3 regions of the Streptomyces sp. ActVer genome follow, and region 1 is predicted to be linked to each of the others. Evidence: riboswitches for the same ligand, from Rfam matches in the RefSeq annotation. Region 1 holds a riboswitch; each other region holds the start of a gene.

What was found. A riboswitch is a leader RNA that binds a small molecule or an ion and turns the genes downstream of it on or off. The one in region 1 is predicted to bind cobalamin.
Region 2: it holds a riboswitch for cobalamin, as region 1 does, so the genes downstream of both, O3Q52_RS09825 (ribonucleoside-diphosphate reductase subunit alpha) here and metE (5-methyltetrahydropteroyltriglutamate--homocysteine S-methyltransferase) in region 1, are expected to answer to the same signal.
Region 3: it holds a riboswitch for cobalamin, as region 1 does, so the genes downstream of both, O3Q52_RS05990 (FecCD family ABC transporter permease) here and metE (5-methyltetrahydropteroyltriglutamate--homocysteine S-methyltransferase) in region 1, are expected to answer to the same signal.

Annotation. Positions count from the first base shown of each region.
Region 1 is NZ_JAPWHT010000321.1:5,326-9,476, reverse strand. It holds gene meaB (methylmalonyl Co-A mutase-associated GTPase MeaB) at 1-938, shown strand, start outside; cobalamin riboswitch at 1,336-1,560, shown strand; gene metE (5-methyltetrahydropteroyltriglutamate--homocysteine S-methyltransferase) at 1,722-4,043, shown strand; gene bla (class A beta-lactamase) at 4,114-4,151, opposite strand, start outside.
Region 2 is NZ_JAPWHT010000042.1:7,209-11,359, forward strand. It holds gene O3Q52_RS09825 (ribonucleoside-diphosphate reductase subunit alpha) at 1-2,339, opposite strand, end outside; cobalamin riboswitch at 2,476-2,647, opposite strand; gene O3Q52_RS09830 (GNAT family N-acetyltransferase) at 2,680-3,198, opposite strand; gene mctP (monocarboxylate uptake permease MctP) at 3,401-4,151, opposite strand, start outside.
Region 3 is NZ_JAPWHT010000021.1:35,547-39,697, reverse strand. It holds gene O3Q52_RS06005 (PadR family transcriptional regulator) at 1-103, opposite strand, end outside; gene O3Q52_RS06000 (ABC transporter substrate-binding protein) at 153-1,151, opposite strand; partial or broken gene O3Q52_RS05995 (ABC transporter ATP-binding protein) at 1,160-1,766, opposite strand; partial or broken gene O3Q52_RS05990 (FecCD family ABC transporter permease) at 1,767-2,618, opposite strand; cobalamin riboswitch at 2,738-2,881, opposite strand; gene O3Q52_RS05985 (hypothetical protein) at 3,112-3,708, shown strand; gene O3Q52_RS05980 (N-formylglutamate amidohydrolase) at 3,874-4,151, shown strand, end outside.

The DNA.
Region 1 (4,151 bases):
GGGCGCTGGTGGCGCGCGCCATCACGCTCGTCGAGTCGACGAGGCCCCAACACCGGGAGATGGCACAGGAGTTGCTGACCGAGCTGCTGCCGCACAGCGGGAAGGCGCGGCGGATCGGCATCAGCGGTGTGCCGGGCGTGGGCAAGTCGACGTTCATCGACGCGTTCGGCACGCTGCTCACCTCGCTCGGGTACCGGGTCGCGGTGCTCGCCGTCGACCCGTCGTCGAGCCGGACGGGCGGGTCCATCCTGGGCGACAAGACGCGTATGGAGCGGCTGGCCGTCGATCCGGCGGCCTTCATCCGGCCCTCCCCGACCGCGGGCACGCTCGGCGGAGTCGCGAAGGCGACCCGGGAGTCGATCGTGGTGATGGAGGCGGCCGGTTACGACGTCGTACTCGTGGAGACGGTCGGCGTCGGCCAGTCCGAGACCGCCGTCGCGAACATGGTCGACTCCTTCCTGCTCCTCACCCTCGCCCGGACCGGGGACCAGTTGCAGGGCATCAAGAAGGGTGTCCTGGAGCTGGCCGACGTGATCGCCGTCAACAAGGCGGACGGACTGCACGAGCGGGAAGCCCGGGGCGCGGCAAGGGAGTTGGCGGGCGCACTGCGGCTGATGCATCCCGCCGACGCCGCCTGGACGCCACCGGTGCTGAGTTGCAGCGCCCGTGAGTCGACCGGCCTGGACACGGTCTGGGAGCGCCTCGAACAGCACCGTGCGCTCCTCGACTCGACCGGCCGCCTCGCCGCCAAACGCCGTGACCAGCAGGTCGACTGGACCTGGACGATGGTGCGCGACGAACTCCTCGGCCGCCTGCACGCCGACCCCGCCGTACGCGCCCTCGGACCCGACCTCGAACAGCAGGTCAGGGACGGCGAGTTGACGGCCACGCTCGCCGCCGAGCGCATTCTGCGGGCGTTCGGCGGCGAGACGCACTGAGCCGGAGCGAGACGGACTGAGCCGGAGCGCGGCGGACTGAGCGGGACCGGGGCGGACTGAGCAGCACCGGGTCGGAGTGGGCGTCGCAACGCGTGTTCACTCCGGCCGGTGCGCCACCGGGTACGGGACGAACGTGCTGCTGTTCTGGCCGATCCGCGGCGGGCGCCCCAGGGGCGGTGCGGCGCGCTGGGGGCAGTCGAGGCGTTCGCGGGTTCCACGTGTACGACCAGGGCTGAGGGGCCCGGGTCCGCCACCGGCTGAGGGGCCGGTGGCAGTTGGGGGACCAGTCGGGCGGCGCCACAGGAGTGGGGCGCCACCCGTCCGGTTCACCTGGGCGTTGCCTCGTACGACCGTCCGGCATATGGGCAAAGTTCCACGTCGCGGGGTCGCGCCCCCTAGGCTGGCCGGTGCAGCTGGTTCGCCCCGTCCGCCAGACGGGATGCGTCGCAAGAGGGAACCCGGTGGGAATCCGGGACTGCCCCGCAGCGGTGAGCGGGAACGACCGCCGTCATACGCACTGGGCCCCGAGAAGCGGGACCTGGGAAGCGACGGCCAGTAGGTGCCCTCCGTACGGAGGGCGTGCTCGCGAGTCCGAAGACCTGCCATCTGCCCGTACGCGACCGATCGCGTACGGACATCCCGGTGACCTCGTGGGCGGGTCGGCGTACATGTCCGGTGGACGACCGCGCCTTGCCGCGCGAGGTGCCTCTGCCGGGTGCGTCACCCCTTCGCGCTCACGTCCGTCCCGGGATCTCAGGGAGACATCTCGCGAAGGAGAGTTCCGTGACATCGAAGTCCGCAGCCGCGGCGGCACGGGCCACCGTGTACGGCTACCCCCGCCAGGGCAGGGGCCGGGAACTGAAGAAGGCGATCGAGGGGTACTGGAAGGGCCGCGTCGACGCCGACGCCCTCCGGGCCACCGCCGCCGAACTGCGCCGCACCAATTGGCGGCAGTTGGCCGAGGCCGGCATCCACGAAGTGCCGACCGGCGACTTCTCGTACTACGACCATGTCCTGGACACCAGCGTCATGGTCGGCGCGATCCCCGGGCGCCACCGCGCCGCGGTCGAGGCCGACGCGCTCGACGGCTACTTCGCGATGGCCCGCGGCACCCAGGACGTGGCGCCGCTGGAGATGACGAAGTGGTTCGACACCAACTACCACTACCTGGTCCCGGAGTTGGGCCCGGACACCGTCTTCACCGCCGACTCCGCCAAGCAGGTCACCGAGCTCCGCGAAGCCCTCGACCTGGGCCTCACCGCCCGGCCGGTCCTGGTAGGCCCCATCACCTATCTCCTGCTCGCCAAGCCCGCGCCCGGTGTGGCCGCCGACTTCGACCCCCTGACCCTCCTCGACCGACTGCTGCCGGTATACGCCGAAGTCCTCACCGACCTGCGGGCCGCGGGCGCGGAATGGGTACAGCTCGACGAACCCGCCCTGGTCCAGGACCGCACCCCGGCCGAACTGAGCGCCGCCATGCGCGCCTACCGCGACCTCGGCGCGCTCACCGACCGCCCCAAGGTCCTGATCGCCTCCTACTTCGACCAGCTCGGCGACGCGCTGCTCGTCCTCGCCAAGGCCCCGGTCGAGGGCCTCGCACTCGACTTCACCGAGGCCGCCGCCGCCAACCTGGACGCGCTCGCCGCCGTGGGCGGACTGCCCGGCAAGCGCCTGGTCGCGGGCATGGTCAACGGCCGCAACATCTGGGTCAACGACCTCACCAAGTCCCTCGCCACGCTCGGTACCCTGCTCGGGCTGGCCGACCGGGTCGACGTGGCCGCGTCCTGCTCGCTGCTCCACGTGCCGCTCGACGCCACCGCCGAACGGGACATCGAGCCGCAGATCCTGCGCTGGCTCGCCTTCGCCCGGCAGAAGACGGCCGAGATCGTCACCCTCGCCAAGGGGCTCGCCAAGGGCACGGGATCGATCACCGGCGAACTCGCCGCCAACCGGGCCGCCCTGGCCTCCCGCGCGAACTCGCCCATCACCCGTGACCCGGCCGTACGGGCGCGGGTCGGTGCGGTCACGGACGCCGACACCCGCCGCTCCCAGCCGTACGGCGAACGCGCCGCCGCACAGCGCGCCCACCTCGGTCTGCCCCTCCTGCCGACCACCACCATCGGCTCCTTCCCGCAGACCGCCGAACTGCGCGTCGCCCGCGCCGACCTGCGCGCCGGGCGCATCGACACGGCCGGCTACGAGGAGCGCATCAGGGCCGAGATCCAGGAGGTCATCTCCTTCCAGGAGAAGACCGGCCTGGACGTCCTCGTGCACGGCGAGGCCGAACGCAACGACATGGTCCAGTACTTCGCCGAGCAGCTGACGGGGTACCTCGCGACGCAGCACGGCTGGGTGCAGTCCTACGGCACCCGTTACGTCCGTCCGCCGATCCTGGCCGGCGACATCTCCCGCCCCGAACCGATGACGGTGCGCTGGACGACGTACGCCCAGTCCCTGACCCCGCGCCCCGTCAAGGGCATGCTCACGGGGCCGGTCACCATGCTCGCCTGGTCCTTCGTCCGCGACGACCAGCCGCTCGGCGACACCGCCCGCCAGGTCGCCCTCGCCCTGCGTGACGAGGTCAACGACCTTGAGACGGCCGGGACTTCGGTCATCCAGGTCGACGAACCGGCGCTGCGCGAGACCCTGCCGCTGCGCACCGCCGACCGCCCCGGCTATCTGGCGTGGGCCACCGAGGCGTTCCGCCTCACCACCGCCGGGGTCCGGCCGGACACCCAGATCCACACCCACATGTGCTACGCCGAGTTCGGCGACATCGTCCAGGCGATCGACGACCTCGACGCGGACGTCATCAGCCTGGAGGCCGCCCGCTCCCACATGCAGGTCGCCCGCGAACTGGCCTCGCACGGCTATCCGCGCGAGGCCGGACCCGGCGTCTACGACATCCACTCCCCGCGCGTGCCCAGCACGGACGAGGCAGCCGCCCTGCTGCGCAAGGGACTTGAGGCCATCCCTGCCGAACGGCTCTGGGTCAACCCCGACTGCGGCCTGAAGACCCGCGGCTGGCCCGAGACCCGAGCCTCCCTGGACAACCTGGTCGCGGCAGCGCACGCGGTACGCGCCGAACTGCCCACCGCCGACTGACCCGGCTGATCCGATCCGACCGGCCGGGGACACCCGTGTCCCCGGCCGTCACCTCTGAGGGCCTGCCCCGTCAGGTGAGTTCTGCCGCCACCAGCGCGGCCGCCCGGG
Region 2 (4,151 bases), on a different contig from region 1:
ACGGATGTCGAACTTGCGGCACGGGCGATGCGCGTCGCCGGGCGCGAGCGCAGGTAGTACGTCGTCTTCAGCCCCGACTTCCAGGCGTACGCGTACATCGAGGAGAGCTTGCCGATGGTCGGCGTCTCCAGGAACAGGTTCAGCGACTGGGACTGGTCCAGGAACGGGGTCCGGGCCGCGGCCATGTCGATCAGGTCGCGCTGCGGGATCTCCCACGCCGTGCGGTACAGATCGCGCACGTCCTGCGGCACCCAGGTGAAGCCCTGCACCGAGCCGTTCGACTCGCGCAGCGCCTCCCGGGTCTGCGCGTCCCACACGCCGAGCTTCTTCAGCTCCGCCACCAGGTAGGAGTTGACCTGGAGGAACTCGCCGGAGAGCGTCTCGCGCTTGAAGAGGTTGGAGACCTGCGGCTCGATGCACTCGTAGACACCGGCGATGGACGCGATGGTGGCGGTCGGTGCGATCGCGAGCAGCAGCGAGTTGCGCATGCCGGTCGTCGCGATCCGCTCCCGCAGCGCCGCCCAGCGCTCCGGCCAGTTCAGCTCCACGTCGTAGTGGTCGGGGTGCAGCACGCCCTGCGCGGTACGGGTCTTCTCCCAGGCGGGCAGCGGGCCGTTGCGCTCGGCGAGGTCGGCGGACGCCTCGTACGCGGCGAGCATGACGCGCTCGGCGATACGGGTGGAGAGCGCCTTGGCCTCGGCGGAGTCGAAGGGCAGCCGCAGCTTGAAGAAGACGTCCTGCAAACCCATCGCGCCCAGGCCCACCGGCCGCCACCTGGCGTTGGAGCGGCCCGCCTGTTCGGTCGGGTAGAAGTTGATGTCGACGACCCGGTCGAGGAAGGTGACGGCGGTACGGACGGTCGCGTCCAGCCGCTCCCAGTCGATGACATCGGTGGCCCCGGGTGCCGTGTCCACGAACGCGCCCAGGTTCACCGAACCCAGGTTGCAGACCGCCGTCTCACCGTCGTCCGTGACCTCCAGGATCTCCGTGCAGAGGTTGGAGGAGTGGACCGTGTGGCCGGGCAGCGCGGTCTGGTTGGCCGTGCGGTTGGCGGCGTCCTTGAAGGTCATCCAGCCGTTGCCGGTCTGCGCGAGGGTGCGCATCATGCGGCCGTACAGATCGCGGGCCGGGATCGTCTTCTTGGCGAGGCCCCGGTCCTCCGCCTTGCGGTAGGCGGCGTCGAACTCCTCGCCCCACAGGTCGACCAGCTCGGGCACGTCGGCCGGCGAGAACAGCGACCACACGCGGTCCTCGTTCACCCGGCGCATGAACTCGTCCGGGATCCAGTGCGCGAGGTTCAGGTTGTGCGTACGCCGGGCGTCCTCACCGGTGTTGTCGCGCAGCTCCAGGAACTCCTCGATGTCGGAGTGCCAGGTCTCCAGGTAGACCGCGGCCGCGCCCTTGCGCCGGCCGCCCTGGTTCACGGCGGCCACCGAGGCGTCGAGCGTCTTCAGGAACGGGACGATGCCGTTGGAGTGCCCGTTCGTCCCGCGGATCAGGGAACCGCGCGAGCGGACACGGGAGTACGCGATGCCGATGCCGCCCGCGTGCTTCGAGAGCCGGGCCACCTGGTGGTAGCGGTCGTAGATGGAGTCCAGCTCGTCCAGCGGGGAGTCGAGGAGGTAGCAGGACGACATCTGGGGGTGCCGCGTACCGGAGTTGAAGAGCGTGGGGGAGGACGGCAGGTAGTCGAGGCGGCTCATCAGCCGGTACAGCGAGGCCACTTCGTCGAGAGCGCGGGTTCCCGCTTCTGAATCAAGCACAGTGTCCTCGGCGAGGCCGCTCGCCACGCGCAGCATGAAGTGCTGGGGCGTCTCGATGACGGACCGCGTGATCGGGTGCCGCAGCAGATACCGGCTGTGCAGCGTGCGCAGGCCGAAGTAGCCGAAGCGGTCGTCGCCTTCGAGGTCGATCAGCGCGTCCAGACGGGCCGCGTGGGTCCGTACGAACTCGGCGGTGCGGTCGGCGATCAGGCCCTCGCGGTGGCCGACCGCGACGGACTCGGAGAAGGACCTGACCCCCTGCGAGGCGGCCTCCTCGGCGATGCCGATCATCAGCAGGCGGGCGGCCAGCTTCGAGTACACGGGGTCCTCGGAGATGAGGCCGGCGGCCGCCTCCGTGGCCAGCTCGCGCAGCTCCGCGGTGATCCCGTCGGCCCCCACGGAGGACCGGCCGCGCAGCGCGGCGGCGGCGACCCTGCCGGGATCGGCGTCGGGAAGGTCGGCGGTGAGGTCGGTCAGGGTCCGCAGCAACACGGTTCCCGGTCCGTCGGCCTCGGCCCTGTCCTGCTGGTACTGGGGCGCTTTCGCTGAGACCGGATCGGCTGGCGCGATGGTCACGTGGGGCTCTCCCTCGCTCGGCACGGGGCCTGCGGGGAGGGGTTCGGGGCACACGGGGGTACACGCTCTGCGCAGCGGTACGCCGCGTCCACCGGCCCACTCCGCGAGGCCCGGACGTCATGGCACCCGGGCCGGGTGGCCTGGGCACGCTGTCGGCAGGTCCTCGGACTGACCAGGCGCACGGCTCTCCTCTGGGGACAGACATGCACAAGTACACCGTTGCGGGACAGTTCCGGATTCGCACCGGATTCCCCTGCGGCGACAGCGAGCATGAGCATACATCTTGTGCCGGGCTCGGGAAGCACCCCCACATCTTGTGTCGTGTCGGCTTCGGAGGGTGTCAGAGTGTCAACTCGTAGGTGAGCAGCATGATGTCGTCGAGGTCCGGGATCGGGTTCCAGTCGCGGTCGGGGGCGCGGGTGAAGCCGAGGCGTCCGTAGATGCGGTGGGCGCTGTGCATGGTGCGCTGGGTGGACAGCACGACGCGTACGCAGCCGTCCGTGGACCGGGCACGTTCGACACAGGCGCGCACGAGGGCCGCGCCCGCCCCGTGCCCGCGGGCCTCCTTGGCGACCGCCAGCATCCGTATCTCGGCCTCGCCCTCGCGCGCGATGTCGGCCATCGGCCCGCCGGACGGGACGAAGGTCACGCCGCCGACGACCCGCTCGCCCACGCCTGTCCCCAGCACGGCCACCAGTACGTCGGCGGCCGCGGACCGCTTCGCGACGTCCCGCAGTTCGCTCAGATACTCGTCGCTCTCCCCGAAGTCGAGGAGCCCGTCCCCGAGATAGGCCTGCGCGGTGATCTCGCCCACAGCCTCGTACTCCTCGGGCCTCGCCCGCCTGATCACGATGTCCATGCCTGGCAGTGTGCCCGAGGGGTACGGCGTGGGGCCGCCGAGTTTCTCGCGCACCGGCGCCGGGGACGTCCGAGGGGAGGCGAGGGGAGGGCGGGTTCAGCCCACGGCCGGCCACTGCGGCAGGGTCGTGACACCCTCGCCAGAATCAGGTGAACGAACGGCCGGCGTAACCGCGGACTGCTGCGTGACCGGGGGCGACAACCTAGTGCCGCGCCCCCGCCGTCGCCGGCGGCAGCTCGACCTGGACACCCTTGTCGCCCGCGTCCGCCGTGTAGTCCTCGGGGGACGTCTCGTCGATGCCGTCGGGGGCCTTGAGGGCCCTCAGGACGAAGGTCAGCACGATCGTCACGACCACGTTCAGGACGAACGCCGTCAGACCGATGTACCCGATCTCCCCGATCCCGGGAATCTCCTTCGAGGAACCACCGAAGTGCTTCTGAGTCGGCGAGGCGACACCGTACGCAGCGATCGTCCCGTACAGCATGCCGACCGCCCACCCCGCGAGCAGCGCCCAGCGGTGGAACCAGCGGGTGAAGAGGCCGCCGACCAGGGCCGGGAACGTCTGAAGGATCCAGATCCCGCCCAGCAGCTGGAAGTTGATGGCCACCGTCTTGTCCATGGTGAGGACGAAGACCAGCGCACCCACCTTCACGAGCAGCGAGACCAGCTTGGAGACCTTGGTCTCCTGGGCGGGCGTCGCGTCGGGCCGGATGAAGTCCTTGTAGATGTTGCGGGTGAAGAGGTTCGCCGCAGCGATGGACATGATCGCCGCAGGCACCAGCGCACCGATACCGATCGCCGCGAAGGCCACCCCCGCGAACCACGCCGGGAACATGTCCTCGAAGAGCTGCGGGATCGCCAACTGCCCGTTGCTGACCTTGACTCCGGCCGCGATCGCCATGAACCCGAGCAGCGCGAGCAGACCCAGCATCAGCGAGTACAGCGGCAGGATC
Region 3 (4,151 bases), on a different contig from region 1:
TGATGGCTTTGACCTCCTGGGCGACGGCATATCCGTGCCGAGGCGCATCCGCCAGCGCCGTCAGCAGCAGCAGAGCCAGCTCCTGCATTCCTCGTTCACTCACACCAGCAGAGTATTCCGTCCGACTGACCTTCTTAAGGGCCAGGGCGAGGTCACTCGACCGTCGTCCGCAGGTACGCACCGAGGCGGGCGATGGCCGCGGGGTTCCGGGGGCTCTCGACGAGGTCGACGTAGTCGAGGACGAAGATCCGCCGGTGCTTGACGGCGGAGACGTTGCGCAGCGGGGCGTAGGAGAGCAGGAACTTCTTCTTCTGCTCGGCGCTCACGTCCCCGTAGTTGCAGATCACGATGACATCCGGGTCGCGCTCCACGACGCTCTCCCAGCCGACGGTGGTCCAGGAGTCGGCGATGTCGTGCATGACGTTGACCCCGCCTGCCTCGCTGATGACCTGCTCGGGGGCGGCGTAACGGCCGGACGTGAAGGGCTGGTCCTGCCCGCTGTCGTAGAGGAAGACCTTGGGCCGCTCGGCGCCCTCGGGGGCCTTCGCCCGGACGTCGGCGATCTGCTTCTTGAAGTCGGCGATGAGCGCGGCCGCGCGCTTCTCGACGCCGAACAGCTTTCCGAGGTTGGTGAGGTCGGCGTACAGGGCGTCCAGGGGTGGCATGAGGCCGCGCGAGGTCTTCGTGCGGCCGTTGCGGCAGGACTCGGTGAGGATGTACGAGGGAATGCCGAGCTTCTTCAGCGCCTCGGGGGTGAAGCCGCTGTCGTCGCGGAAGCCGTAGTTCCAGCCGGCGAAGACGAGGTCGGCGCGGGCGTCGAGGACGTTCTCCTTGGTGAGTTGGTCCTTCGACAGCCACTTCACCTTGTCGTAGCCGTCCTTCCAGGGCACGCCGCTGAGATCGCCCTTGTCGTCGGGCATGGCGAACCCGGCCATACGGTCCTCAAGGCCGAGCGCGAACATCAGCTCCGTGATCCCTACGTCGTTCGTGACCACCCGCTCCGGGACCTTGTCGTACGTCGCCTTCCGGCCGCAGTTGGTCAGGCTGACCGACGAGGACTTCGCGTTGTCGGACGACTCGACACTGGCGCCGCAACCGGCGGTCGTGACAGTCGCGGCGAGGCAGAGGGCAGCGGCGAGGAACTTGCGCATGGGGATCCTTACGAGGTGGTGAGCGGGATCCGGTCGAAGAGGAGCTGTACGGCGCCGGTCTCCGGATGCCGTACGGGATGCGCGCGGACCCCGAACACCCCGGCCAGCAGGTCGGGTTGGAGCACGTCGTGCGGCGGTCCCGAGGTGACGATTCGGCCGCCGTCGATGACGTACAGGAGATCGCGCGGCGGCCAGGTTGAGGTCGTGCAGGGCGGCCAGCACGGTCAGGCCGCTGGCCCTGACCAGCGAGAGCACGTCCAACTGGTGCGCGATGTCGAGGTGGTTGGTGGGTTCGTCGAGCACGAGCACCCTGGGTTGCTGGGCGAGGGCGCGGGCGATGAGGACGCGCTGCTTCTCACCGCCGGACAGCGCGAGGAACCCGTGGTCGGCTAGGTGTGTGACACCCGTGCGGGCCATGGCGTCCGCGCACACGGAGCGGTCCCCGGCGGCCGTACGGTCCCGGTGCGGCAGCCGGCCCATGTCGACCACCTCGGCGACGGTGAAGTCGAACTCGGCCGACGACTCCTGCGGCAGTGCGGCCAGCACCCGGGCGGCGGCCCGGGGCGACATGGCGTGCACGTCGTCCCCGTCGAGCCGTATGCTGCCCGCCGCCGGGAGCATCCGCACGACATGCGGCACCATCAGTCCGACGAACCCGATGGCCCCGCTGACCGCGACCACGGTCCCGGTCACAGCCGCGCTGACAAGGAACAACTCCCGGCGCAGCCGCGCCGGTTGGACACCGAGCGCGGCCGAGGTCTCGTCACCCATGGCAAGCGCGTTGAGCGCCTCGGCGCGCCACCGCAGCCACGCCCACCCGGCCGCCACGGTCACGGCGGCGAGCGGCACCTGCGCCCACGTCGCGCCGCCCAGGCTCCCCAGCAGCCACATCATCGCCGACCGGGCCGCCTCGCCCCGGGCCGCGCCGAACACCATCACGGTCGTGACGGCCTCGAAGCCGTACGCCAGAGCCGTCCCCGTCAGGATCAGCCGCAGCGGCGTCAGCCCGTGCGCCGACCGGGCCACGGAGTACACGAGGACCATCGCCGCGAGAGCAGATACGAACGTCGACAGCGACAGCGCCCAAACCCCCAGCCCCGCGAAGGCGCCGAGCAGGATCACGGCGTTGGCGCCCACGGCGGCGCCCGAGGAGATACCCAGCACGAACGGATCGGCGAGCGCGTTGCGCACCATGGCCTGCACCGCCACACCGACGGCCGCGAGCCCCGCTCCGACGACAGCGCCGAGCACGACACGCGGCAGACGGATCTCCCAGACGATGGTGTACGCGGCGACATCCCCGGTATGCACAGTCCTGCCGGTGAACCCGGCCCACAGAAACCGGTTCACGTCGGCCCAGCCGACCCCTGCGGCCCCGAGAGCCACCCCGCACACGATCGACACGAGGAGCAGCAGCCCGAGCCCAACGGCCAACGGCACGACGGATATGCGGCTCGGGCTCGGGATCGGACTTCGGCGCACGGTCGGGGCGGTCCTTCATCTGAGGCCGCCTGAACGTCAAGAAAGGAGGCAGCCCGTACGACACGCAGGCCGTGCGGTCCCCTCTCGCAGTCCACGGCGAGCAGTCAACGGGTCGCACCACCTACGGGCGATCGGGCTCACGCGACGAATCATGGGTTCGCCACGCACACCGTTGCGGGTCAGCGCCGGACTCTCACCGGACTTCCCTCACAGGCAGCGACGGGAGCGTAGCAAACCGGGGAAATGGCGGATGGGCTGGGTCACTTGACGTCGCAGTCAGCGACTGGATACTGGCGGAGGTTCCGACAGCAGTACGCCCGATCGACATCTCGAACAATGCTTGAAATGTCGGCCACGGCGTGGACTGTTCAAGCCGTCATCTCCGCACCCGACAGCCCAACCTCCACATCCCCCCCACACACAGGAGTCATTCTCCATGAGCCCACGACACACCCCGGAGCCCACTGAGCGAGCGACCATGCCCTGGCGAAGGAAGGTGGCCATAGCCGCGCTGACGGGAGCCTTACTGGTCGGGCCCGGCGTCGCGCAGGCCGCACCCCAGGCCGCCCCGGTCCCCAAGGAACAGGTGGCGGCGGCCACCATCACCTGGACCCTCGAACGGGCCGCCAACCCCACGCAGGACCAGCAGACGGCGTACAACCTCATCACGACGGCCATGAACGCCGCGGTGACCCGGTACAACAACGTGAGCGACCTCGGCAAGACCATCACCGTCCGCTACGACCCGGGCGTGCCGACGGCCGACGGCAACATCAACGGAACGATCCGCTTCGGCAACCGCGGCTACATGACCGAGCGGACCGCGCTGCACGAGATCGCCCACACCATCGGCGTGGGCACGAGCTCCGGCTGGTCCTCCCTCGGAGGCAGCGGTACCTGGCGCGGAGCGCAGGCCACGGCCCTCGTCAAGCAGTTCGACGGTTCGGGTGCCACGCTGTCCACCGGCGGCGGCCACTTCTGGCCCTACGGCCTGAACTATGAGAACGAGTTCTCCAGCACGGCGGCCAATCGCCACGTCCAGATCGTCGCCGCCATGGTCCGCGACGGCCTTTAACCCGGACCCTGCTGGAGGGGTGGCCACTTTCGCCGGTCCGCCGCGCGGCCCACGCACCCCTCCAGCTCGGCCGGTTGGTGTAGTAGGAAGGGTCCACATGCCCTGACGCACGACCCGCACCCGCTTCACCACCAACCCCCACGCGCCCGCATCGAGGACTCCTGAATGAACGACGTGTCGGCTTCCCACCGTCTCGTGGCCGGCGCGCCGGACTCCCCTGTGATCCTGCACGTCCCGCACTCCTCGCGGGTGATCCCGCCGGACGTGCGGAGCGGCATCGTGCTCGAAGATGCCGCCCTGGAACGGGAGTTGGACCACATCACCGACTCGCACACCGCCCGGATCGCGGCGACGGCTGCCGAACGCTGCGCCGTGGGGCCCTGGCAGTTCGTCAACCAGTTGTCCCGGCTGGTCGTCGACCCCGAACGGTTCCCGGACAAGCG